DNA from 3 places in the Pseudomonas rhizozeae genome. Region 1 is predicted to be linked to each of the others. Evidence: predicted binding sites of a transcription regulator. Region 1 holds the regulator's gene; each other region holds the start of a gene.
The links. Region 1 encodes sigma-54, which starts transcription at its own class of promoters, with help from an activator protein. Its sites were predicted from a motif close to ANTGGCATNNANNTTGCTNT; they were not measured.
Positions count from the first base shown of each region.

Region 2: a site for sigma-54 is predicted at 5,115-5,134, ahead of RG836_RS13485 (sigma 54-interacting transcriptional regulator). Genes of this name have one in related genera too.
Region 3: a site for sigma-54 is predicted at 3,602-3,621, ahead of RG836_RS03505 (circularly permuted type 2 ATP-grasp protein). Genes of this name have one in related genera too.

Region 1 covers NZ_JAVLSB010000007.1:77,669-85,411, forward strand. The annotation lists gene lptC (LPS export ABC transporter periplasmic protein LptC) at 1-313, shown strand, start outside; gene lptA (lipopolysaccharide transport periplasmic protein LptA) at 300-848, shown strand; gene lptB (LPS export ABC transporter ATP-binding protein) at 848-1,573, shown strand; gene RG836_RS01525 (RNA polymerase factor sigma-54) at 1,761-3,254, shown strand; gene hpf (ribosome hibernation-promoting factor, HPF/YfiA family) at 3,328-3,636, shown strand; gene ptsN (PTS IIA-like nitrogen regulatory protein PtsN) at 3,649-4,113, shown strand; gene rapZ (RNase adapter RapZ) at 4,116-4,973, shown strand; gene RG836_RS01545 (HPr family phosphocarrier protein) at 4,989-5,264, shown strand; gene RG836_RS01550 (ZIP family metal transporter) at 5,325-6,218, opposite strand; gene RG836_RS01555 (superoxide dismutase) at 6,248-6,859, opposite strand; gene RG836_RS01560 (hypothetical protein) at 6,861-7,298, opposite strand; gene RG836_RS01565 (class II fumarate hydratase) at 7,326-7,743, opposite strand, start outside.
Region 2 covers NZ_JAVLSB010000043.1:32,182-39,924, forward strand. The annotation lists gene RG836_RS13465 (type III effector HrpK domain-containing protein) at 1-1,426, shown strand, start outside; gene RG836_RS13470 (RNA polymerase sigma factor) at 1,445-1,795, opposite strand; gene RG836_RS13475 (polyamine ABC transporter substrate-binding protein) at 2,052-3,149, opposite strand; gene RG836_RS13480 (RNA polymerase sigma factor) at 3,356-3,877, opposite strand; gene RG836_RS13485 (sigma 54-interacting transcriptional regulator) at 4,070-5,008, opposite strand; gene RG836_RS13490 (transketolase) at 5,502-5,966, opposite strand; gene RG836_RS13495 (1-aminocyclopropane-1-carboxylate deaminase) at 6,109-7,125, opposite strand; gene RG836_RS13500 (Lrp/AsnC family transcriptional regulator) at 7,292-7,743, shown strand, end outside.
Region 3 covers NZ_JAVLSB010000018.1:83,827-91,569, reverse strand. The annotation lists gene RG836_RS03515 (transglutaminase family protein) at 391-1,200, opposite strand; gene RG836_RS03510 (alpha-E domain-containing protein) at 1,197-2,147, opposite strand; gene RG836_RS03505 (circularly permuted type 2 ATP-grasp protein) at 2,161-3,570, opposite strand; gene RG836_RS03500 (ribonuclease E inhibitor RraB) at 4,072-4,416, opposite strand; gene RG836_RS03495 (hypothetical protein) at 4,630-4,863, opposite strand; gene RG836_RS03490 (START domain-containing protein) at 5,005-5,613, opposite strand; gene RG836_RS03485 (YkgJ family cysteine cluster protein) at 5,655-5,909, opposite strand; gene RG836_RS03480 (translation initiation factor 2) at 6,069-6,575, opposite strand; gene RG836_RS03475 (aminotransferase-like domain-containing protein) at 6,665-7,743, opposite strand, start outside.

The DNA.
Region 1 (7,743 bases):
CTTGAACATGTTTCGTGGTACCGAGTTTCCCTGGCACGTGCAGAGCTTGCGCGGCGAGGTCAATCCGGACGGCACCGAAGTGGAGCTGATCGACTCGGTACGCATCGCGCGCACCGACGCGAAAAACCGCCAGACCATCATTACCAGCAGTCGTATGACCGTGTTCCCCAAGCAGCAATATGCGCAAACCGAACAAGCCGTTAGAATCGACGGCGCTGGTGGCGTGTCGACTGGCAAGGGAATGAAAGCGTATTTGAAAGAAAGCAGGATACACCTGCTATCGAACGTAAGAGGACAGTATGAGGCTCGTTAAAACCCTCCCTATTTTGCTCGGTCTGAGCGCAGCACTGGGAAGCGTGAGCGCCTGGGCTCTGCCGAACGATCAGCAACAGCCGATCCGCATCCAGGCCGACGACGCCCAACTGGACGACAAGCAAGGCATCGCCACCTACACCGGTGACGTGATCATTACCCAGGGTTCGATGAAGGTCACCGGCAACACCGTGACCATCACTCGCACCCAAACGGGCGACATCGACGTAGTGACCTCGGTGGGCAATCTGGCCTACTTCGAGCAGTTGCAGACCGCGGGTGACACCAAGCCTGTTCAGGGCTACGGCGTTACCATCCAGTACCACGCCGCGCAAGATCGCGTCGTACTGATCGACCGCGCCAAGGTCATCGACAAGGACGGCAACGTTACACAGGGCGAAAAAATCGTCTACGACACCAAGACCAAGCGCGCCAGCGCCGGCCGTGCCACCGGCAGCAAGGTGACCGAGTCGCGCCCGCGCATCGACATGGTGATCCAGCCGAAAAAGAAAACTGACGAGCAGAAGGCCCCTTAATGGCAACCCTGAAAGCTCAGCATCTGGCCAAGAGCTACAAGAGCCGCCAGGTCGTGCGCGACGTCAGCCTGTCCATCGACAGCGGTCAGATCGTCGGTTTGCTCGGCCCCAACGGCGCCGGCAAGACCACCTGCTTCTACATGATCGTCGGCCTGGTGCAGGCGGATCAGGGTCGTGTGCTGATCGATGACCTCGACGTCAGCCACCAGCCGATGCACGGCCGAGCCAAGGCCGGGATCGGCTATCTGCCGCAGGAAGCCTCGATCTTCCGCAAACTGTCGGTGGCCGACAACATCATGGCCATCCTCGAGACCCGCAAGGAACTCGACAAGGCCGGCCGTCGCAAGGAACTGGAAAGCCTGCTGCAGGAATTCCACATCAGCCACATTCGCGACAACCTGGGCATGAGCCTGTCCGGCGGTGAACGTCGCCGCGTAGAAATCGCCCGCGCCCTCGCCACCGCACCGAAATTCATCCTGCTCGACGAACCCTTCGCCGGCGTGGACCCGATCTCGGTGGGCGACATCAAACAGATCATCCATCACCTCAAGGCCAAGGGCATTGGCGTGCTGATCACCGACCACAACGTCCGTGAAACCCTGGATATCTGCGAGACCGCCTACATCGTCAACGATGGCCAACTGATCGCCGAAGGCGATTCCGCCACTATCCTGGCCAACGAGCTGGTCAAGGAAGTGTATCTGGGCCACGAGTTCCGCCTGTAAGCATTGCGAGGCCTGGCGAGTCGTCAGAGCGCCCGGGACAGTTAATACACTTGGTGTGTTTTTTATTGTTACGGCGCTCTAGGCAAACACCGAGGTTTCAGGCATATAATTTGCTTATGTTTGGCGCTCCGGCGCCCTGTAGTGGATGGCGCATGTGCGCCGGCGAATAAGGTGTTAAGCCCCTGCCATGAAACCATCGCTAGTCTTGAGAATGGGCCAGCAGCTGACGATGACACCTCAGCTGCAACAGGCCATCCGCCTGCTCCAATTGTCGACCCTGGACCTGCAACAGGAAATCCAGGAGGCATTGGAGTCCAATCCGATGCTCGAACGCCAGGAAGAAGGCGACGACTTCGATAACGCTGACCCGCTGGCCGACAATGTCGAGCAGAAGCCGAACACCGATATCCAGGAACCCTCCTACCAGGAAAGCGCCCCGACGGTGGACAACCTCGAGGAAGGCGACTGGAACGAGCGCATCCCCAATGAGTTGCCGGTCGATACCGCCTGGGAAGACGTTTATCAGACCAGCGCCAGCAGCCTGCCCAGCAACGATGACGACGAGTGGGATTTCACTACCCGCACCTCCGCCGGCGAAAGCTTGCAGAGCCACCTGCTGTGGCAACTGAACCTGGCGCCGATGTCCGACACTGATCGCCTGATCGCCGTCACTCTGATCGACTGCATCAACAATCAGGGCTACCTGGACGAAACCCTTGAGGAAATCCTCGAAGCCTTCGACCCGGAACTGGACATCGAGCTGGATGAGATCGAAGCCGTCCTGCACCGCATCCAGCAATTCGAACCGGCCGGCATCGGCGCTCGCAACCTGGGCGAGTGCCTGCTACTGCAATTGCGTCAACTGCCGGCGAAAACGCCTTGGCTGGCCGAGGCCAAGCGCCTGGTCGGCGATTACATTGACCTGCTCGGCAGCCGCGATTACAGCCAGTTGATGCGTCGCATGAAACTCAAGGAAGACGAGCTGCGCCAAGTCATCGAACTGGTGCAAAGCCTCAATCCGCGCCCGGGCTCACAGATCGAATCCACCGAAGCCGAATACGTTGTACCTGACGTGATCGTGCGCAAGGACAATGAACGCTGGCTCGTGGAGCTGAACCAAGAGTCGGTGCCGCGCTTGCGGGTCAATGCCCAGTACGCCGGTTTCGTCCGTCGCGCCGACACCAGCGCCGACAACACCTTCATGCGCAACCAGTTGCAGGAAGCGCGCTGGTTCATCAAGAGCCTGCAAAGCCGCAACGAAACCCTGATGAAAGTGGCTACGCAGATCGTCGAGCATCAGCGCGGCTTCCTGGAATACGGCGACGAAGCGATGAAGCCGTTGGTCCTGCACGACATCGCCGAAGCGGTGGGCATGCACGAATCGACCATTTCACGGGTGACCACGCAAAAATTCATGCATACCCCACGGGGCATATATGAGCTGAAATACTTTTTCTCCAGCCACGTCAGCACCTCCGAAGGCGGCGAATGCTCGTCCACGGCGATCCGCGCGATCATCAAAAAACTGGTTGCCGCGGAAAATCAGAAAAAGCCGTTGAGTGACAGCAAGATCGCTGGTTTACTGGAGGCACAAGGCATTCAGGTGGCTCGCCGCACCGTCGCCAAGTACCGCGAGTCCCTCGGGATCGCGCCTTCGAGCGAACGCAAGCGGTTGATGTAAGCCACGCCACAGCGTTCCAGTGGTAGACCATCAGGTCTACCGCTTTATGCACTGGCAACGAAGGAGAAGCTGTATGCAAGTCAACATCAGTGGACACCAACTGGAAGTGACCGAACCCCTGCGCACCTACATCGGCGAGAAACTCGAACGATTAGAAAGGCATTTCGACAAGATCACCAACGTGCAGGTCACGATGACAGTCGAGAAGTTGAAGCAGAAAATCGAAGCCACCTTGCATATTCCCGGCAACGAAGTGGTCGCCAACGCTGAGCATACCGACATGTATGCAGCGATCGACGCACTCACCGACAAGCTGGACAAACAACTCAAAAAGCATAAGGAAAAGACCCAGAGCCTCCTCCAGGGCGCGACCGGTCGTTAACACTCCCCACCCATGATCCGACTTGAAAGCATCCTGACCCCCGGCCGTTCCCTTGTGAACGTGCCGGGCGGCAGCAAAAAGAAAGCCCTCGAACAAATTGCGAACCTGATCCACCGCGAGGTGCCTGATCTGGCCATGCAGGACGTCTTCGAGAGCCTGGTCGCCCGTGAAAAACTGGGTTCCACCGGTTTTGGCAACGGCATCGCCATTCCCCACTGCCGCCTCAAAGGCTGCACCATGCCCGTCAGTGCCTTGATGCACCTCGACGCGCCAATCGATTTCGACGCCATCGACGGCGCACCGGTCGACCTGCTGTTTGTACTGCTGGTCCCGGAAGCGGCTACCGATGCGCACCTGGAGCTGTTGCGCCAGATCGCCAGCATGCTCGATCGCAAGGAAGTACGTGAAAAACTGCGCAGCGCCCCGAATAATCAAGCCTTGTATCAGGTTGTCCTGGACGAGCAAAACGGTCAGTAACCATGCGCTTGATCATCGTCAGCGGCCGCTCAGGCTCGGGTAAAAGTACGGCGCTCGATGTCCTTGAGGACAACGGCTACTACTGCATCGACAACCTACCCGCCGGCTTGCTGCCGGAATTGGCGGAGCGCGCCTTGATCCACACCGAACTGGCGCAACCGCTGGTGGCCGTGTCGATCGATGCACGTAATCTGCCCAGCCACCTTTCGCGCTTCCCTTCCCTGCTCGAAGAAGTCCGCAGCCGACATATCAAATGTGACGTGCTGTACCTGGACGCCGACGAGGAAACGCTGCTCAAGCGCTTTTCGGAGACCCGTCGTCGCCACCCGCTGAGTAACATGAGCCGGTCGCTGGCCGAGGCGATCCATGACGAAACCGCCCTGCTGGGGCCGATTGCCGATCTCGCCGACCTGAAAATCAACACCACGCAGTTGAACCTCTATCAACTGCGCGATGCGATCAAGCTGCGCCTGCTGAACCAGCCAGAGCCGGGCACCGCGTTCCTGGTAGAGTCATTCGGCTTCAAGCGTGGCATGCCGGTGGATGCCGACCTGGTGTTCGACGTGCGCTGCCTGCCCAATCCCTACTGGAAACCGGAACTGCGTGACCAGTCCGGCCTCGACGCCCCGGTGGCCGAGTACCTGGCGGCGCAGCCGGATGTCGAGGAAATGTTCCAGGATATCTATTCGTATTTGAATAAATGGTTGCCACGCTTTGCCGCCAGTAACCGCGCGTATGTCACCGTGGCCATTGGCTGCACCGGCGGGCATCACCGCTCCGTCTACCTGACCGAACGTTTGGGCCAGGCCCTGCAACAATCCCTTAAGAATGTCCAGGTCCGCCACCGCGACCTTAGCTAAAGGATCCACACCGCGATGCCCGCTCTGGAAATTGAGATCATTAACAAGCTGGGTTTGCATGCCCGAGCATCAGCCAAATTCGTCGGCGTGGCCGGTCAGTTCAAGGATTGCTCCATCCGGGTGGGTCGGACACCCGAAACCACGGTGGACGGCAAAAGCATCATGGCGATGATGATGTTGGCGGCCGGTAAAGGCACCAAGATCTATCTGAGCACCGAAGGCGAGCAAGAGCAGGCAGCGCTGGATGCACTGGTGGCGCTGATCAATAACTACTTTGATGAAGGCGAATAGCCTGAATGAAAGAGGGGCCGCGCAATGCAGCCCCTCGAAGTCAGCCAGCGTTGCGAGGCGCTAGGCCAGCGCTGTATCCATCACCATCATCAGACAGAACCCGACTAACAGGCCAAGGCTGGCCAGTTTGTCGTGGCCGTTGCGCCGCGATTCGGGAATGACCTCATGGGTCACCACCAACAACATCGCCCCGGCTGCCAAGGCCAGACCCAGCGGCAATATTACCTCGGCCAGGCTCACCAGCCAGGCGCACAACAGCGCAAAGACCGGCTCAACCAGACCTGACGCCGCGCCAATCAGAAACGCCTTGACCCGCGACATCCCCGCCCCGGCCAACACCAGCGCAATCACCAGCCCTTCGGGAACGTCCTGCAAAGCGATGCCCATGGCCAGGCTGTCGGCATCCGGCATGCCGCCACCAGCAGAAACGCCGACCGCCATGCCTTCCGGGATGTTATGGGCGATGATCGCAAACACGAACAGCCAGATCCGCGGAGGAATCACCGGTCGCTCCGGCGTGCCCACCAGCATTTCGGGCGAAGCGCCGGACACTTTGCGGTCCACCAGAAACAGCCCGAACGCCCCGAGCATGATGCCAAAGCAGATCAGGCCGCTGGCCGCCCAGGGAGTAAGCCCCAGGCTTTCAGCCGCGCTGATGCCTGGGACGATCAGCGAAAACGCCGTGGCCGCGAGCATCACACCGGCGCCGAACCCTAGCAAGGTATCGCTGACGGCGATGGGCATATTGCGGATGACCAGCACCGGAACGGCGCCCAACGCCGTACCCAGCGCGCAGATCGCGCCACCTTGCAAAGCCCGCAGCAAACGCGGCTCCATCTCCAGCCAGGTCAATCCCTTGGCCACCAGCAGCGTCATGCCCGCCAACAGCAACAGTGAGCCCAACGCATAGCGAAACATTCGCCCGCTGCTGATTGCCAGTGTTTCAGTGCCCATAGTCGGCCTTGGATTCTTGTTCTAGAGACTTAAGCCAGTGCGGCCTGATAGCGTGCAGCGACTTCTGGCCAGTTAATTACGTTATAGAACGCATTGATGTATTCCGGACGACGGTTCTGGTAGCGCAAGTAGTAGGCGTGCTCCCAAACGTCCAGGCCAAGGATCGGTGTGTTGCCGTTCATCAGCGGGCTGTCTTGGTTACCGCTGCTTTCCACTACCAGAGTTTTCTGCGGTGTCACGCTCAGCCACGCCCAGCCGCTGCCGAAGCGAGTCAGTGCAGCCTTGGTGAACGCTTCCTTGAAGCTATCGAGACCACCGAGGTGTTCGTCGATCGCCTTGGCCAGCGCGCCCTCCGGTTGACCGCCCGCGTTAGGCGCCATCACTTCCCAGAATAGCGAATGGTTGGCATGTCCGCCGCCCTGATTGATCACCGCCGCACGGAGTTTTTCCGGCAACTGCTGGACGCTGGCGACCAGTTTTTCCACCGGCCACTCGGCGAACTCGGTGCCTTCGACCGCAGCGTTCAGGTTGTTGATGTAAGTCTGGTGGTGCTTGGTGTAGTGGATTTCCATGGTTTGCGCATCAATGTGCGGTTCCAGGGCGTCGTAGGCGTAGGGCAAAGCAGGCAAGGTAAAAGCCATGTCAATGGACTCCATAATGATGAGGGGTGCGGTGACGGGCCGATGCGGCATCGACCAGCAGCAAGCGGTGAGTGCGTGGGTACTCGCCGTGTTCACTGATGAAATTCAGCAGCTCGACGTAAGTCTTGCTGCTGTGGCGCAACGCGGCTTCGCGCAGGGCCGGGGCCAGTCGCGGCGACTGCATGGTCTGCAGCAACAGTTGATGGACCGCGCACAGATACTCGGCGCTCTCCTCTGGCTGGTTGAGGCGCAAGTGCAAGTCCGCCAGGTTGTGATGGGAAATCACGATGGCCGCTACCGCTTCGTCAGCGTTGGCCCAGCGTTCGAACAACACCTGCGCCAGCGCCAGGGCTTGCAGATAAGCTTCTCGGGCATCGACCAGTTCGCCCTGCATGAAATAGCGATTTGCCCTTTCGATCGTGCGTTTCCAGTGCTCCATGGTGAGCCTCCAAAGCGTTAGCAGGGTTTACACGCCGCCAGCGGTGAGCTTTTCCGGATTGAGTAGTTCTTCCAGTTGGCCACGGGACAAGTCGGTGTGTTCGAGGGCCACATCGATCACCGGACGGCCCTGCTGATAGGCTTTTTTGGCGATTTCGGCGGCTTTTTGGTAACCAATGATCGGGTTGAGTGCGGTCACCAGGATCGGATTGCGCGACAGCGCTTCCTTGAGCTTGGCCTCGTTGACCTTGAACGTGGCGATGGCCTTGTCGCCGAGCAGGCGGCTGGCGTTGGCCAGCAGTTCGATGCTGCTGAGCAAGTTTTGCGCGATGATCGGCAACATTACGTTCAACTCGAAATTACCGGACTGCCCGGCAATGGTGATCACGCTGTCGTTGCCGATGACTTGCGCGGCGACCATCGCCGTGGCTTCCGGGATCACTGGG
Region 2 (7,743 bases), on a different contig from region 1:
CGGCATGCGCGACATCGTCAATGCCAACCCGGCGCTGAAGATCGAGCTGCAGCATTATCAGGATCGCGAGATCAACAGCGGCAACGTGCTCAACACCAGCCTTGAGCGCAAGGGCGCCGACGGCAAGCCTCTGCCCCTGACGGACGCCTTGTACCTGGCCGCGACCGACGCCAATCTCACCGACATGGCCCTGGGTGGCAGCGGTGAAATCGACCTGGCCACCCTCGCCAACAACTCCGGCAAGAGTGAGCGGATCGAGCAGTATTTCCGCGAAAACATCGTTACCGGCAAAGCTCTGGATGACGCCCTGGCCAAGGATCGCGAGTTGAATGGCGACAAGGCCGACCCGGCAGCGGTGATCGCCAAGTTCTCCAGCGACGCTACGATGTACAGGGCTTACCTGGGCGACAAGGTCAGCCCCGAAGACGCCGATGTCACCCAGCAAATCATCTCGCAAAAGCTGTCCGAAACCCTGGTGGACGGCGCCAACGATGAGGTGATGAAACAGATTTTCGGCGATGCCAACGGCGATTTCGACGAGGCCAAGACCAAAGACATCATCGACAAGGCCATGGCCGATAACCCGGACATGTTCAAGGATGCGGCAGGCCAACCGATCGCCGCCGGTGACGTGGTGTCGATGATCCGTTCGACCTGGGACCTGGAGCGCCAGGGCCAGAAAATCAGCGATGCGCTGCCCAAGTCGATCGACAGCTTCAAAGCCGATGCTTCTGACACTTACAAACAGGGCCTGCTGCACATTGGCAGCGCATTGCTGGCCGGTGCGGTGCTGACCGTGCGTTCCACCAGCGGCGGCAACACCCCGACTGACAACGCCTTGCGCGTGTCCGCCGGCATGCAGTTCGCCGGGCTGCTGATGGAAGGCGGATCGAAGTACGCCAAGGAAGCGGGTTACGGCCGTGACTGGAAACCGGTGCCCAACAGCAGCGTGTTCCTGCGGGGCAAGGGACCGTTCAGCGATGCGCAGATCCAGGCCATGGGCAACGTCGGCAAGATCGTCGGCGGCGCTGGCAGCTTCATTGGCGGGGTGTTCAGCATCATCAGCGGGGTCAATGCGGCGTTCAGCGGCGACAAACTCAACGCCGGTTTCTCCCTGACCAGCGGCATTTTGGCCACCGGTGCGGCCGTGGCATCCATCATTGAAGGCGCTGTCGGGTTGTTTGGCAGTTCCACCAGCCTGGCCGGCACTCTGGCCGGCAGCGCAGCGAGCATCCTTGGCATGGCGACCGCGGTCATCGGTGTGGTGGCCGGGATTGTCGTGCCGCTGGTGGTCGTCGTCCGGCGTGATGCCGATCAGGACAAGTTCTACGATGGCCTGGTCCCGACCTTACAGAAGTATGAGTTGACCGGTGGACCCAAACAGCCTGGTGATGTTGACGAAAATCCGCAATTCACCCCGACCTGACAGCGATTGCCAGACAGTCTATTGCAGTGCTCGCCGTGCGTTGGAACAGTGAGTGATGACGGTGGCGACCTGCATGTCGAGCATGGCCGCCACTTGCGCCGCTTCGAGTTTCTCGTGATAGATCAGTATCAGAATCAGCCGTTCTTGCTGGGTCAATTTACCCAATACATCAGAGCGGAATGCGTCGCCGGCCGGGCAATCCGAATCGCAAACCCGCCGTTTGACAGTGACCGCATGCCCACGGGCGAAACAGTTGACGCCTTGGTCGTTCCAGACGTGGTACAGATTCGAGACCAGCCAGTGAAATACCGGCAACTTGGCCGGCCAGGCGTGAACCCGTTCGAAGGCCCGTTCGGACGCCAGGTACACGGTACGCTCCGCACACCCTTGACTGCCCAGCACCCGGTAGGAAAATGCCCAGACCCGGGGCAACAGCTCGTGAATGTTTTCGGCTAAGTAATGCGCTTGTCGGTACACAAAAAACCCTATCTACAGCTGAGCGTTAGAGAGATATTTTTCTTTGGAACGGCCCTTGGAAATCCGCTAGCGCTTCCTTCTCGCCATGTCTGAAGCCTGTTGCCGCCCCTCCACGGGCCACCACAACAGGCCTGCACTTCACGTCCGTTTATTTGCCGGATTTAATCTTGGTCCAGCTGCGCGTCATGATCCGCTGGGTCGCGGCCGGCAAATCGGCAATCGCGTACAGCTTGGCCAGCACTTCTGCCGGTGGGTACACGCCCGGGTCGCTGGTGATGTCTTTGTCGACCAGCGCGGTGGCCGCCGAGTTACCGTTCGGGAAGCGCACCTCGTTGGTGATTTGCGCCATGATTTCCGGTCGCATCAGGAAGGTCATGAAGCGGTGCGCACCGGCAACGTTTTCCGCGTCCTTGGGGATGGCGACCATGTCGTAGAACGTGCCGGCGCCTTCTTTCGGAATGGCATAGCTGACCTGGACCTTGTCACCGGCTTCAGCCGCGCGGGCCTTGGCTTGGTAGATGTCGCCGGAGTAGCCCACGGCCACGCAGATATCGCCGTTGGCCAGGTCGGAGATGTATCTGGACGAATGGAAGTAACGCACCGAAGGACGGATTTTCAGGAACAGCGCCTCGGCTTCGGCCAGTTGTTTTTTGTCCTGGCTGTCGGTCGGATAGCCGAGGTAGTGCAGCGCCGCCGGGATCATCTCGGTCGGAGAATCGAGGAAAGTAATGCCACAGGCTTTCAGCTTGGCGGCGTTTTCCGGTTTGAACAGCAAGTCCCAGGAATTGGTCGGGGCGTCAGCGCCCAGGGCAGCCCTGACTTTATCGGCGTTGAAGCCGATGCCGATCGAACCCCACATGTACGGAAAAGCATATTCGTTGCCAGGATCACTGACGGACACGGCTTTGAGCAGTTCAGGGTTGAGGTTCGCCCACTTGGGCAGCTTGGATTTGTCGAGTTTCTGGTAGGCGCCGGCCTTGATCTGCTTGGCCAGGAAGTTGTTCGACGGCACGACGATGTCGTAGCCGGACTTACCCGCGAGCAACTTGGCTTCGAGGGTTTCGTTGCTGTCGAAGACGTCGTAAACCACCTTGATCCCTGACTTGGCTTCGAACTTCTTGACCGTGTCCGGAGCGATGTAGTCCGACCAGTTGTAGACGTGCAGCACCTTGTCGTCCGCCTGGGCGGCGCTTGCCATCACGCCTGTCAGCGACAGGGCCAGGAGGGTTTTGCCAGCTATCTTCATACCGAATGCCTTTACCGGTGATGCGTTCATGGGATGTGTTCGGGTCCGTTGTTCGTTCGGTAGGTCTGGCGTGCGGTTCGAGTCATCGGATGAGCTCCGCCACTCGACAGGCCAGGCAGCGACGTGGCAACCGACCTCGTTAATGCGTGGTTGGGAAAGCCAAACAAGTTCCTTTGCTTTCAAGCCCTTACTGCCGCCGGACCGATTCACTCAACGTTCCTTACCTTTTGCCTCAGCAGCACCCGCGCCCGTGACAGGCGTGAGCGAACGGTGCCGATCGGCACGCCGAGCTGGACCGAGGTATCCAGATAATTGCCGCCGGTTTCCATCGCCACCCGAATCACTTCCTGCATGTACGTCGGCATGCCTTCCAGTGCCTGGGCCACGCGCTCTAACTCACGGAACCTGCCTACGTCGGCCACCAGGTCTCGGCTGTCAGCCATGTCCAGCACTTCTCTGTCCTGCAGGTCCTCATGAAAAGGTTGTTTGTAGAGGCGCCTGAAATGACTGCGAATTAAGTTCAAGGCAATCCCGCAGAGCCAGGTCAGCAACGATGAATCATTGCGGAACTTATGTTCGTTACGCAGCGCTTCCAGAAAGGTCGCCTGTAGCAAGTCTTCACTGTCATCGAGGTTGGCGACTCTGGCTTTGATGAACAATCGTACTTTTTGCATTAACTGGTGATCGAGCTGCCGGAGGACGGACGTGTCAGCCGGGTAATCGATCATGTTGAAACCACACATGGACAAAACCTAATGACGGCAAGTCCAGCGGTAAGAGCGATATGTGTGCCAACACCAGGCAATAAATAAGTGCCTGTTATATATGGCGTTTATTTGCAGCAATCAGCTGAGCTGTGCAAGAGTTTGCATAAACTGCTGTTGAACTCTGCGTATTCATGCACACCAGCGCTACATACTTCACCGCCCCTTGAGCGCGGCGGATTTGCCCAAGACATCCAGCGATTTGATCCGGTGGTACAGCGTGCGGCGCGGCACTCCCAGTTCCAGACTGACGGCATCTATTGAGTGCCCGTGGCGCTTTAACGCTTCCTGAATCAATATTCTTTCGATGACTTGCAACTGCCCCTTCAATGAACGTCCCTGCGCAGCGGCGGCGGTATTGATGCCCAGGGAAGGTAGCCCCAGCACAAAGCGCTTGGCCGCTGATTTGAGTTCGCGGATGTTGCCTGGCCAGCCGTGGCACAGCAGCATTTGTGTCAGTGCTGCCGGCAGCGGTTTTGGCGCGCAACCAAGGTCTCGCGCGGAGGCGGCCACAAACTGGGAAAACAGCGGGACAATCTGCTCGCGGCGCTCGCGCAATGCCGGCAGACGGATCGTCAGGACGTTGAGGCGGAAGAACAAATCGCGCCTGAAGGCCCCCTGCTCCACTAACTCCGCCAGCGAACGCTGAGCCGAAGCGATCACGCACAGGTCCAGCGGAATCACTGTGGTCGAACCCAACCGCTCAATCGCCCGCACTTCAAGGACGCGTAGCAACTTGGCCTGCAGGCACAGCGGCATACTGTCGATCTCATCGAGGTACAAGGTGCCGCCCTGCGCCGCTTCGATGTAGCCCTTGCGTGAGCGACTGGCGCCGGTAAACGCGCCGTTGACCACGCCAAACAGCTCGCTTTCGGCCAGCGATTCGGGAATGGCCGCGCAATTAGTCGCGACAAAGGCGCCATTGCGCCCCGACAGCGAGTGAATGCGTTGCGCCAGGGTGTCCTTGCCGGTGCCCGTCTCCCCGGTGAGCAACACGTCTATCCCAAGCCGCGCCGTGCTTCGGGCGATAGCCTTGATGTCGGGCACTTCGGCAACATTGTTCAAGCCGCAGTAAAAATAATCGTAAACACCCATTTGCAACCTCGCGATCGGCACAGCGTGATAAGGCCCTGTCCGAAGCACGAAACAACGCACCGCGAATACTTTGAAGCCATCAGCGACAACAACCCATCGAACAGTTAAAGAAAGATACATTCCGAAACAACATTGTTAGCAAGGACGCAAAATCGGTCATGCGCACATGATTTTGAGCCTCTGACTCAGAAACTAAATGTTTTATGGGCTGATTGGATTAGTGGCCCGAGAATACATTCGGACAGCTGCATGTCAATCGCCCCGAGTAGCAACAAGTGCAACCCGCGTCACAATTCAACGTATTGAGGTAGCACGTGCAAAATAGAACTAGACGGTGCCGACGCGATAAATAAAACCCGATAACAACAAATAAATGGAACTGGTTGATTACTTCGCACCACTCACTACTTGAGCAAATCCAACTTCAACTTCCAGATTCGGTAACTCCTCTCTGTAATGCCTTTAATCATTAAAAGACTGCCTGGTTTTTGAGTTAGAGCACGCATCGCTCCTGCAACAGTATTTTCGCCAAGGTTCGAACGGCGGACAGCACCTGCTCGACCTGCGCATCCTCGGCAGCAGCAGACGCGGCGGGGTCTTTCAGCTCAACCACGCGCAGTTTGTGTCCCAGCACAGAGCCCAGCCAGGCGAGGCAAGGCGCTGCCTCGACTTCAACATCCAGCAGATAGCAATTCGGTGGTACCGAGCGCAGCAAGTGATGCGCCTCACTGCAGGCGTCGGGCCTGGACTCCATCGGATTACCCTCGACCCGCAGCCAGTTGTCCCGCAGTTCCTGAGGATGCTCGACCCGCAGGTACGCCACTTGGTCCCAGCCGTCAATGGCAGCCTGTAACCGCTTGAGGAAATAATCGGGCAGCGCAGCGCTGATCACGATGACCACGGCGACATCGGCCAGCGGCTCTTTGATCCAGATGGCTGAGGGTGAAATCGCTTGCATGTGCCAGTCCTCGATAGTGGGGTGGTGCGCCCCGGTAGGTTGTTGATGTATCGCCTGCTCGAAGGCAACTTTTACGCTGTCTATCGAACAAAGTCAGCACGAGCAGGCGCACCTCACCATCGTTCACTGGCGGGTCGATCACTCAACCATTACGAAACAGAAAGCTGTAGGCATTTAACGCCGGCACCCCACCCAAATGCGCATAGAGCACTCTGGAGCCTTCGGGGAATTCTCCGCGCCGCACTTTCTCGATCATCGCGTGCATGGATTTGCCTTCGTACACCGGATCGGTCAGCACCCCTTCGAGCCGGCCGCACAGGCGAATCGCCTCGAGCGTGCCTTCGTTGGGCAAGCCGTATTCCGGGTAAGCAAAACGCGTATCGAGCACGACATCTGCTTCGGTGATCTCACGTCCCAGATCCACCAGTTCGGCGGTGTGCCGGGCGATGCGCAGGATCTGCGCGTGGGTCTGCTCGGGCTTCGCGGAAGCGTCGATGCCGATCACCTGTTTCGAGCGGCCATCGGCAGCAAAACCGACCACCATGCCAGCCTGAGTGCTGCCGGTCACCGAGCAGACCACGATGTAATCGAACTTGAAGCCTAGCGCCTGTTCCTGCTGCCGCACTTCTTCGGCGAAACCGACAAAGCCCAGGCCGCCGTAAGGATGTTCGGAACAGCCGGCGGGTATCGGAAACGGCTTGCCGCCGCTTTCCACCACATCGCTCATGGCTTTCTCCCAACTCGGGCGAATGCCGATATCGAAGCCGGCCTCATCCAGCCGCACGTCCGCGCCCATGATCCGTGACATCTCGATATTGCCGACGCGGTCGTACACGGCGTCGGAGTAGTTAACCCAGTTTTCCTGCACCAGCACGCATTTCATGCCCAGATGCGCGGCCACCGCGGCGACCTGGCGCGTCTGGTTGGACTGGATGCCGCCAATCGACACCAGGGTGTCGCAGCCCTGCGCGATCGCCTCGGGAATCAGGTATTCGAGCTTGCGGGTCTTGTTGCCGCCGAAGGCCAGGCCGCTGTTGCAGTCTTCACGTTTGGCATACAACTCGACCTTGCCGCCAAGGTGTTCGCTGAGACGCTTCAAGGGGGTGATCGGCGAAGGGCCGAAGGTCAACGGATAACGTTTGAATTGATTCAAGTTCATAACGCAGGCTCCCTGATGGTTGGTCATCGAGGCTCGATTGGCCGGGCTTCGACCGGATCAATACTAAGAAATAAAACGAAATCTTGTGTTGCAAGTTTCACGACAAAAACGAACTATTGTTTTATCCAATCAACAAAAACCATTACTTAATTATGTGGATCTGGCCATGGTCACAATAAATAACCAAAAGAAGTCAGGAGCAGCCGCCGCAGAGCCTCTGGTGCTGGATCGCACCGACCGCGCCATCCTCAAGCACCTGCAAGTGGATGCCTCGATCTCCAACGTCGCGCTCGCGGACAAAGTGAAGCTCAGCGCCCCGGCCTGCCTGCGCCGCGTCGAACGGCTCAAGCAAGCCGGCCTGATTCGCGGCATCGTCGCCCTGCTCGACAACGAGGCGCTGGACGCTGGCATGGTGGTGCTGATCGGCGTCGTACTCGATCGCTCGACGCCCGAGTCGTTTGCTGCGTTCGAAGCCGCCGCGCAGAAGGTCACCGCGTGCATGGAATGCCATGTGGTCACCGGCGAATTCGACTACTTCATGTTGCTGCGCACCAAGGACAGCCACAGCTTCAACCGCCTGCACGCCGAGCAACTGCTGTACCTGCCAGGGGTGCGGCA
Region 3 (7,743 bases), on a different contig from region 1:
GGACAACCCGGCAGGACGCCGGGTTAGCCGCCCCCGGCCAGGGATGGCCGATGGCGGCGGGCCCACGGAGCAAGGCCGGAGTGAAGGCATGCCGAGCCTGGGCGAGGCACCGAATGGAGGGGATCAAGCGCTTGGTTACTTGGCGCTTTTCCAAGTAACCCGCTGTAAGAGCGGAACCCATAGAGGCCATTACCCAAGGAATGGATATGTACACCTGCGAAATCTCTAGTGCCTGGTAAAAAGCCATCGCTGGCAAGCCAAGCTCCCACAGGGATCTACGGTGTTTTCGAGAAATTCGCCAGCAGGCTCGGCGCCTTCGTCGGGACGCCTTCGCGAGCAGGCTCGCTCCCACAGGGGGATCGTGCTCAGCCTGCTCGCAAGGTGCTGCGATTACTGCTCCTGCACCGAGATCATCGGCAGCGGCGTTGGCGAGACGAAGACCTTGGCGTGCATCTGCTCGCAGCCACCGCCACGGCGCATGCCGCGCACCGGGCAGGCGTCGAGATAATCGAGACCTACGGCAAGTTTTAAATGGCGCTCCGGGCGCGCCAGTTCGTTGGTCACATCGAAGCTGTACCAGGCGTCATCCAGCCAGGCCTCTGCCCAGGCGTGGCTCGCCAAGTGTTCGCTGTTCTCGCTGTACAGATAACCCGACACGTAACGCGCAGGGATGCCCAGGCTTCGGGCGCAGGCGATAAACGCGTGGGTGTGGTCCTGACACACGCCCGCGCGCCCGGCGAAGGCCTGCGCCGCGCTGGTGTCGACTTCGGTGGAACCCGGCGTGTAGGTGATGTGTTGGTTCAAGCTGTGCATCAAATCGATCAGCGCGGTACGGTCGCGGCGCTTCTTGCATTGCTTGTCGGCAAATCCGCGCAAGGCTTCGTCCGCTTCGGTCAGCCGGGTAAAGCGCAGGAACGGCAGCGCCGATTGGCTCTCATGCTCGGCTTCGCGCAGTTCATCGATATCGACCTGGCCACGGGCGCCAATCACGATCGCTTCATGAGGCTCGTCCATGGTCAGCACGTGAAGGATGTTGCCGAACGGATCAAGCTGCGCGCGCACGGGGCGTGGCAGGTCGAGTTGCCAGCTCAGGACATGCTGGCGCTCGCTATCGTGAGGGGTCAACCGCAGGTACTGGATGCTCGCCCGCACCTGATCCTCGTAGTGATAGGTGGTCTCGTGGCTTATGGAAAGTCTCATGCAGCCTCCAGGTAGGAACTGTGTATGGCGTTACCCAACTGGCGCACCAGCGGGATGAACTCGGTCAGCCAGGCGTGCAGGCCTTCGTCGAGAATTTCGTTGATGCCGGTGTAGCGCAGGCGCGCGTCCATTTCGGCGGCCAGGCGCTGTGCCGGTCGACCGTTAGCACCCGGCAAACTGGCGAGGATCTGGTCGATCTCCTCGGTACAGGCACGCAGGGAACGCGGCACATCGGCACGCAGCAGCAAGAGCTCGGCGACATGCCGGGCACCCGGCGCATCGCGGTAGATTTCGGTGTAGGCCTCGAACGACGACAAGGCCCGCAGCAAGGCACTCCACTGGTAATACGCGTGGGCGGTGCTGTCACTGACCGCTTCGGCCTGGTCACCGGCCATTTCGTAGCGGGCATCGAGCAGGCGCAGGGTGTTGTCGGCGCGCTCGATAAAAGTCCCTAAACGAATGAAGCGAAACGCATCGTTACGCATGATGGTGCCGTAGGACGCGCCACGGAACAGGTGCGAACGTTCCTTGATCCACTCGCAGAAACGGCTCATGCCGTAGCGGCTCAAACCCTGCTCGGCGATGCCGCGAATTTCCAGCCAGGTGGAGTTGATGTTTTCCCACATGTCCGCGGTAATTCGCCCACGCACCGCATGGGCGCTGGCCCGAGCGGCGCCGAGGCAGCTGTAGATGCTGGCCGGGTTGGCGGCGTCAAGGGCGAAGAAGTGCAGCAAGCGTTCGGCGTGCAACGCACCGTGGCGTTCGAGGTAGTCCTCAAGGGTGCCGGTGATCAACAACGGCATGGCCAACTCGTGCAAACCGTCGCCGCGACCGTCCTGCGGCATCAGCGACAGCGAATAACTGACGTCGAGCATCCGGGCGAGGTTTTCCGCCCGCTCCAGGTAACGCGACATCCAATACAGATCCGAGGCAGTTCTACTTAACATTGGCAGGCATCCTTCAATCCTCAACCACCCAGGTGTCCTTGGTTCCGCCGCCCTGGGAGGAGTTCACCACCAGGGAGCCTTCACGCAGGGCCACTCGGGTCAGGCCACCGGGTACGACCCGGGTTTCACGGCCAGACAGCACAAACGGGCGCAAGTCGATGTGGCGCGGCGCAATGCCGTTTTCGACAAAGGTCGGGCACGTCGACAGGGATAACGTCGGTTGCGCGATGTACGCGTGGGGCTTGGCCTTGATGCGCTCGCGAAACAGTTCGATTTCCGCTGCGGTGGCCGCCGGCCCCACCAGCATTCCGTAACCGCCGGAGCCTTGGGTTTCCTTGACTACCAAGTCTGGAAGATTCGCCAACACGTGGGAAAGTTCAGAGGGATTGCGACATTGCCAAGTCGGCACGTTCTTCAGGATCGGCTCTTCGTCGAGGTAGAAACGGATCATGTCGGTCACGAACGGATATACCGATTTGTCGTCCGCCACCCCGGTGCCGATGGCATTGGCCAGCACTACGTTGCCCGAGCGATAGGACGACAGCAGGCCCGGCACGCCGAGCATCGAGTCCGGATTGAACGCCAGCGGATCGAGGAAGGCGTCGTCAAGGCGACGGTAGATCACGTCGACCGCTTTCGGGCCATCGGTGGTGCGCATGAAGACTTTGTCGTCACGCACGAACAAATCCGCGCCTTCCACCAGTTCCACGCCCATTTCCCGTGCGAGAAAAGCGTGTTCGAAGAACGCACTGTTGAAACGCCCAGGCGTCAGCACCACGACGCTGGGGTTATCGATCGGGCTGGAGCTTTTCAGCGTGTCGAGCAGCAGGTTCGGGTAGTGATCGATGGGCGCAATGCGCTGCGCCGAAAACAGCTCGGGGAACAGGCGCATCATCATCTTGCGGTCTTCGAGCATGTAGCTCACGCCGCTCGGCGTGCGCAGGTTGTCTTCAAGTACGTAATACGAGCCATCGCCATCACGCACCAAATCGACGCCAGAGATGTGCGAGTAGATGTCGCGGTGCAGGTCGAGCCCTTGCATCGCCAACTGGTATTGTTCGTTGGCCAGCACTTGCTCGGCCGGAATGATGCCGGCCTTGATGATGCGCTGCTCGTGGTAGAGGTCGGCGAGAAACATGTTCAACGCCTTGACCCGCTGGATGCAGCCGCGTTCGACGATCCGCCATTCGCTGGCAGGGATGCTGCGCGGAATGGTGTCGAAGGGAATCAGGCGCTCAGTGCCCTGCTCGTCCCCGTAGAGCGTGAAGGTAATCCCGGCGCGATGGAATAACAGATCGGCCTCGCGTCGCCGTTGGGCCAGCAGCTCATCCGGCGTTTCGGCCAGCCATCGGGCGAATTCCCGATAATGCGGACGGACCTGGCCGCCAGCATCGTACATCTCATCAAAATAGGTGCGGATCATGCCGTACTCCTTGTCACCCGGACATCTAGGCTTCGCAAGGCCCGTGCCATCGGCAGAAACGCTTTGATTTCAATCGGTTGGATAAACGCGCCACAGGTGCCGCACCATTCCTGTGCGACAAATGCCCCCACCCGATCGCCCCCGCTTCATTGCGAAGCAATGCAGTGCTCTATCAGGAGCATAGTCACAGTTGATTTCACTGCGCGGGGATCGCTCCCCATAATCCGCGCATCCGCTGAAAAATCCTCGCCAGGCCAAGCGCCGCGAAGTCCTCAGCCCACATTCTTGAATGGCGCTTGCGCCCCTTTGTATCAAGCCTGATCGGTTCCTGCTCCTTTCCGATCTTCCCTTTTGGCCACCCGTTTGGGTGGCCTTTTTTTGCCCGGAGTTTGTTGTTTCGAGGTTTTGCGATGACGTTCCGGGCCGCTTTCGAGGAGCGAAAAAGCAAAACGGCCGACCCGAAGGTCAGCCGAGGCTGAGTGAATGACGCTGTTCATAATGTCAGGCGAGTCGCCCACGGACCTCCTGCTTGACGCCCCACCCTTCGACGACGCCGCCCAGAGGTTCGACGGCCGCTTCGAAGTCCTGCTCGAAATCACCAATGCCGCCGTAAGTGGCGTACATCACCTTGCTCAATTCCAGATACCACGCGCCATCATCGCGCGCGCTGACCTGCGCATTGAGTGATTCACCTTGAAATTGACCTGCCGCCCTGCGCGCCCGCTCCTCGTCCGGGAAAATGGCGTAGAACTCGATGGGATGGAAACGGGAAAAATCGAAACCGCCTTCTTTCATGCGGCGCAGCACACTGGTACTGATGTCTTCTTGATAGGCTGTTGTGCTCATGAAACGTCCTCCTCAATCCGATGGATAGACTTTCCGTACTCCCAACGCCCGACACCAAGGGGTGAAGGCGACACGGCCAGCAAAGGACCGTCGGGAAACAAGCATGTAGCTGACAAGACCAGACCTTAGCGATCCGTTCGCTGATCTCACTTGCAGAGTAGCCCTAAGGGAGAGCCGCTGCCAAGGTCTGTTATGGAATCGTTCAGGAGAGGTTCAGACCGGCGTGATGCTGAGGATTTCAATGCTGTTCTGAGTCTTCAGGCTTTTGACCGTGGGATCATCGGTGCGACCTTCCAGGTCATTGAGGTCCAGAGCCGCCACGACAGGAAGACGACGAGCACGAATGAGTTTGGCGGCCTGTTCGTTACTTGGACGCTCTTCGCTCTCGAACACCTCTTCCATTTGTTCTTCGTGATCATCTACGAAAGTGACTTTCCACTTTTGCATCGGTGCCTCCTCGATAAAACCCGTTGGTGGGCTTCTTACCTGTATCTCGACCTTGCGCAACGGTGCATTGTTCAACCGGATCTACCCATCGGCGCTGCAAAAAAAACCGCCACGAGGGCGGTTTCTTCGCAAACGTCCAAGTTACTTCTCGGCACGTTCCTTCAAGGCTTTGAGCGTGTTGAACGGCGCATCGACCACAAACTTGTTGGCGACCATGGCCGGCACGCTACCGCCCGGTTCGGTGTGCACCTGGTAAGTCACTTCGATCTGATCAGCACCTTTGGGCACGAACTTCCAGAAGCCTTTGACCTCTTTCACCCGAACGAAGCCTTTTTCTTCCGGAATGTAGGTCGGCACGCCTTCGAGGTTGCGTGTCAGGCTGCCATCAGCGCCTTCGACGGTGGTGACGTGCAGCACCGAATCGCGCGGAGTTACGGGCCAAGGCGTGTTGAACTGGGTGTAGGTCCAGCTTTGGTCGCCTTCGTGCTTGAGCAGTTTCTGCGCCTTGCATTCGTGAATCCAGGCACAGGCCGCGGCGACGTCTTCCTGCAAGGCGCGCAGTTTGGCCATGGTGGTTTTCATCACGGTCACACCGCGATACGCCTTGTAATCGGAGCCCGGAACTTCGCTCAACGAGACTTTGATGCCGTCCTGATTCTTGGCTTCCTTCCACTCCTCGGCCTGGGCTGCCGTGGTGGCGAGCACAGCCGTGAGGCCGACGAGGACAGCGATACGATGCAGCGAACCCATGGTTGTATTCCTTATTGTTGAAGTTCCGTTGATTGACACATCTACGCGGCCGTCGCGGCTTCCCACCAACCGATCAACCGGATGGCCTCTTCGCTGCTGGTGCCGCACACCTCAGGATCAGCTTCGAATGCGGAGCACACCGCTGGGCGTTCCGGCCTACCGAAGATGCCGCACAGGTTTTCGACCGAGAGTTGGATGCAACGTTCTCCCGCCGGTTTGCCATCGGGCATGCCGGGAATCGGAGAACTGATGGAAGGGGCAATGCAACAGGCGCCACAGCCTTCACGGCATTTCATGACGACACGCTCCTGACGGTGATGTGAACATAACGGGGCACAGAGTAACCGCTAAAACAGTTGTTTCAAATTATGATGACGGGGTTTTTATGCTGAGCGGAGCGTGACTGGGCAGTCTCCGACCAAACGTCATGACGGGCGCGACAAATCGGCGGGACGCTACTGCTTGAACTCGAAATCCAGCGCCGCGCCTTCGACGTCGCGACGCTCCTCGTTGCGCAGCTGCAACTGCATTTCGTTGCTCAGCAACCGACCATTGAGCTGGAAAGGACTGCTGCCGGCCTTGTCGCCGAACATCTGCGGCAACACCGCATCGTGTCGAGGCAGCGGCACGGTGCCGACCGGCTTCATTTCCTCGACCAGGTCCTGGGGCAGGCTCAAATCCAGCTTGGCGGGCGGCAGCGGGGTCTTCGCCACTTCGCGGGCCGATTTTGACTTCGAGGCGATGGGTGGGCGCTTTTTGACCTTGGCGGCTTTCTTCTGCTGCGGGGTTTTCTGCGGCGCTTTTTTCGCGACTGGCTGGGCAGCCGGAGCAGCCTTCGGCACGGGTTTAGTCGGGCTGGCGGGTGGTTTTTCCTGGGCATTGGCGGCCGACACGCCAGGCGCGGCGAGCGCGGGCATCAGAACGCAGATCAATAGCCAGGCAGCAGGAACAATCGATTTCATAGTGACAGCGGCGCTAACGGCAGAGGGCCACATGCTCGCTTGTTGGGAAGGTTTAAACAAGCGCGGACCGCATAAGTCAGCCCGCACTGTCAAAAACCGCTGGCGGTTTCCTGGCACAGTTGCGTCGCCAGCAGGCCCAATGTCATCAACGCGCGCTCGGCCTCGCGGTTCCACGCGGTCCCGCAATTAAGACGAATGCAGTGATTGAATTGCTCGGTGTTGCTGAAGATCAGCCCCGGCGCGATGCTGATGCCCTGCTGCAAGGCGCGCACGTGCAATTCCTGGGTATTGACCCGCCCCGGCAGGCTGACCCACAGAATGAATCCGCCAGTGGGCCGAGTCATCTGCGTGCCTTCAGGGAAATATTGCTGCACCGCCAACTGGAAAGCGCTGAGATTCTTGCGGTACTCCTGGCGGATATAGCGCAAGTGGCGATCGTAACCGCCGTTTTCCAGGTACGCCGCGATGCCCATTTGCGTGACGCTGCAGGCCGAGTGCGTACTGAAGGTTTGCAGGCGCTGAATCTCCTGCTGGTATTTGCCGGCGATCATCCAGCCGATACGCACGCCCGGCGACAAGGTCTTGGAAAAACTCGAGCAATAGATCACGCGATCCAGACGATCGTAGGCCTTGAGCGATTTTGTCTTGCCCTGTTCGAACATCAACTCGCCGTAGATATCGTCCTCGACGATCTGAATGTCGAAGTCCGACGCCAGGCGCAGCAGTTGTTTCTGCCGTTCCTCGGGCATGGTGCCACCGAGAGGATTGCTCAGGCGCGTGGTCAGCACCAAGGCCTTGATCGACCACTGGTTGGCCGCCAGTTGCAAGGCTTCGAGGCTCATGCCGGTGGCCGGATCGCTGGGAATCTCAATGACTTTCAGGCCGAGCAAGTCAGCCAGTTGCAACAAACCGTAGTAAGTCGGTGACTCGGCGGCTATCAGGTCGCCGGGGCGGGTCAGCACGCGCAATGACATCTGCAGCGCGTCGACGCAACCGTGGGTGATCACCACTTCCGAAGGGTCGACCACCACGCCGGCATCGCGCATGCGAATCGCCACTTGGCGGCGCAGCGGCTCGAAACCGGGGCTGAACATGTAGCTGAACGCCCGCGGGCTGTGGAAACGCGTGACCTTGGCCAATTGCTGGTGCAGTGCCCGCACCGGCAAAT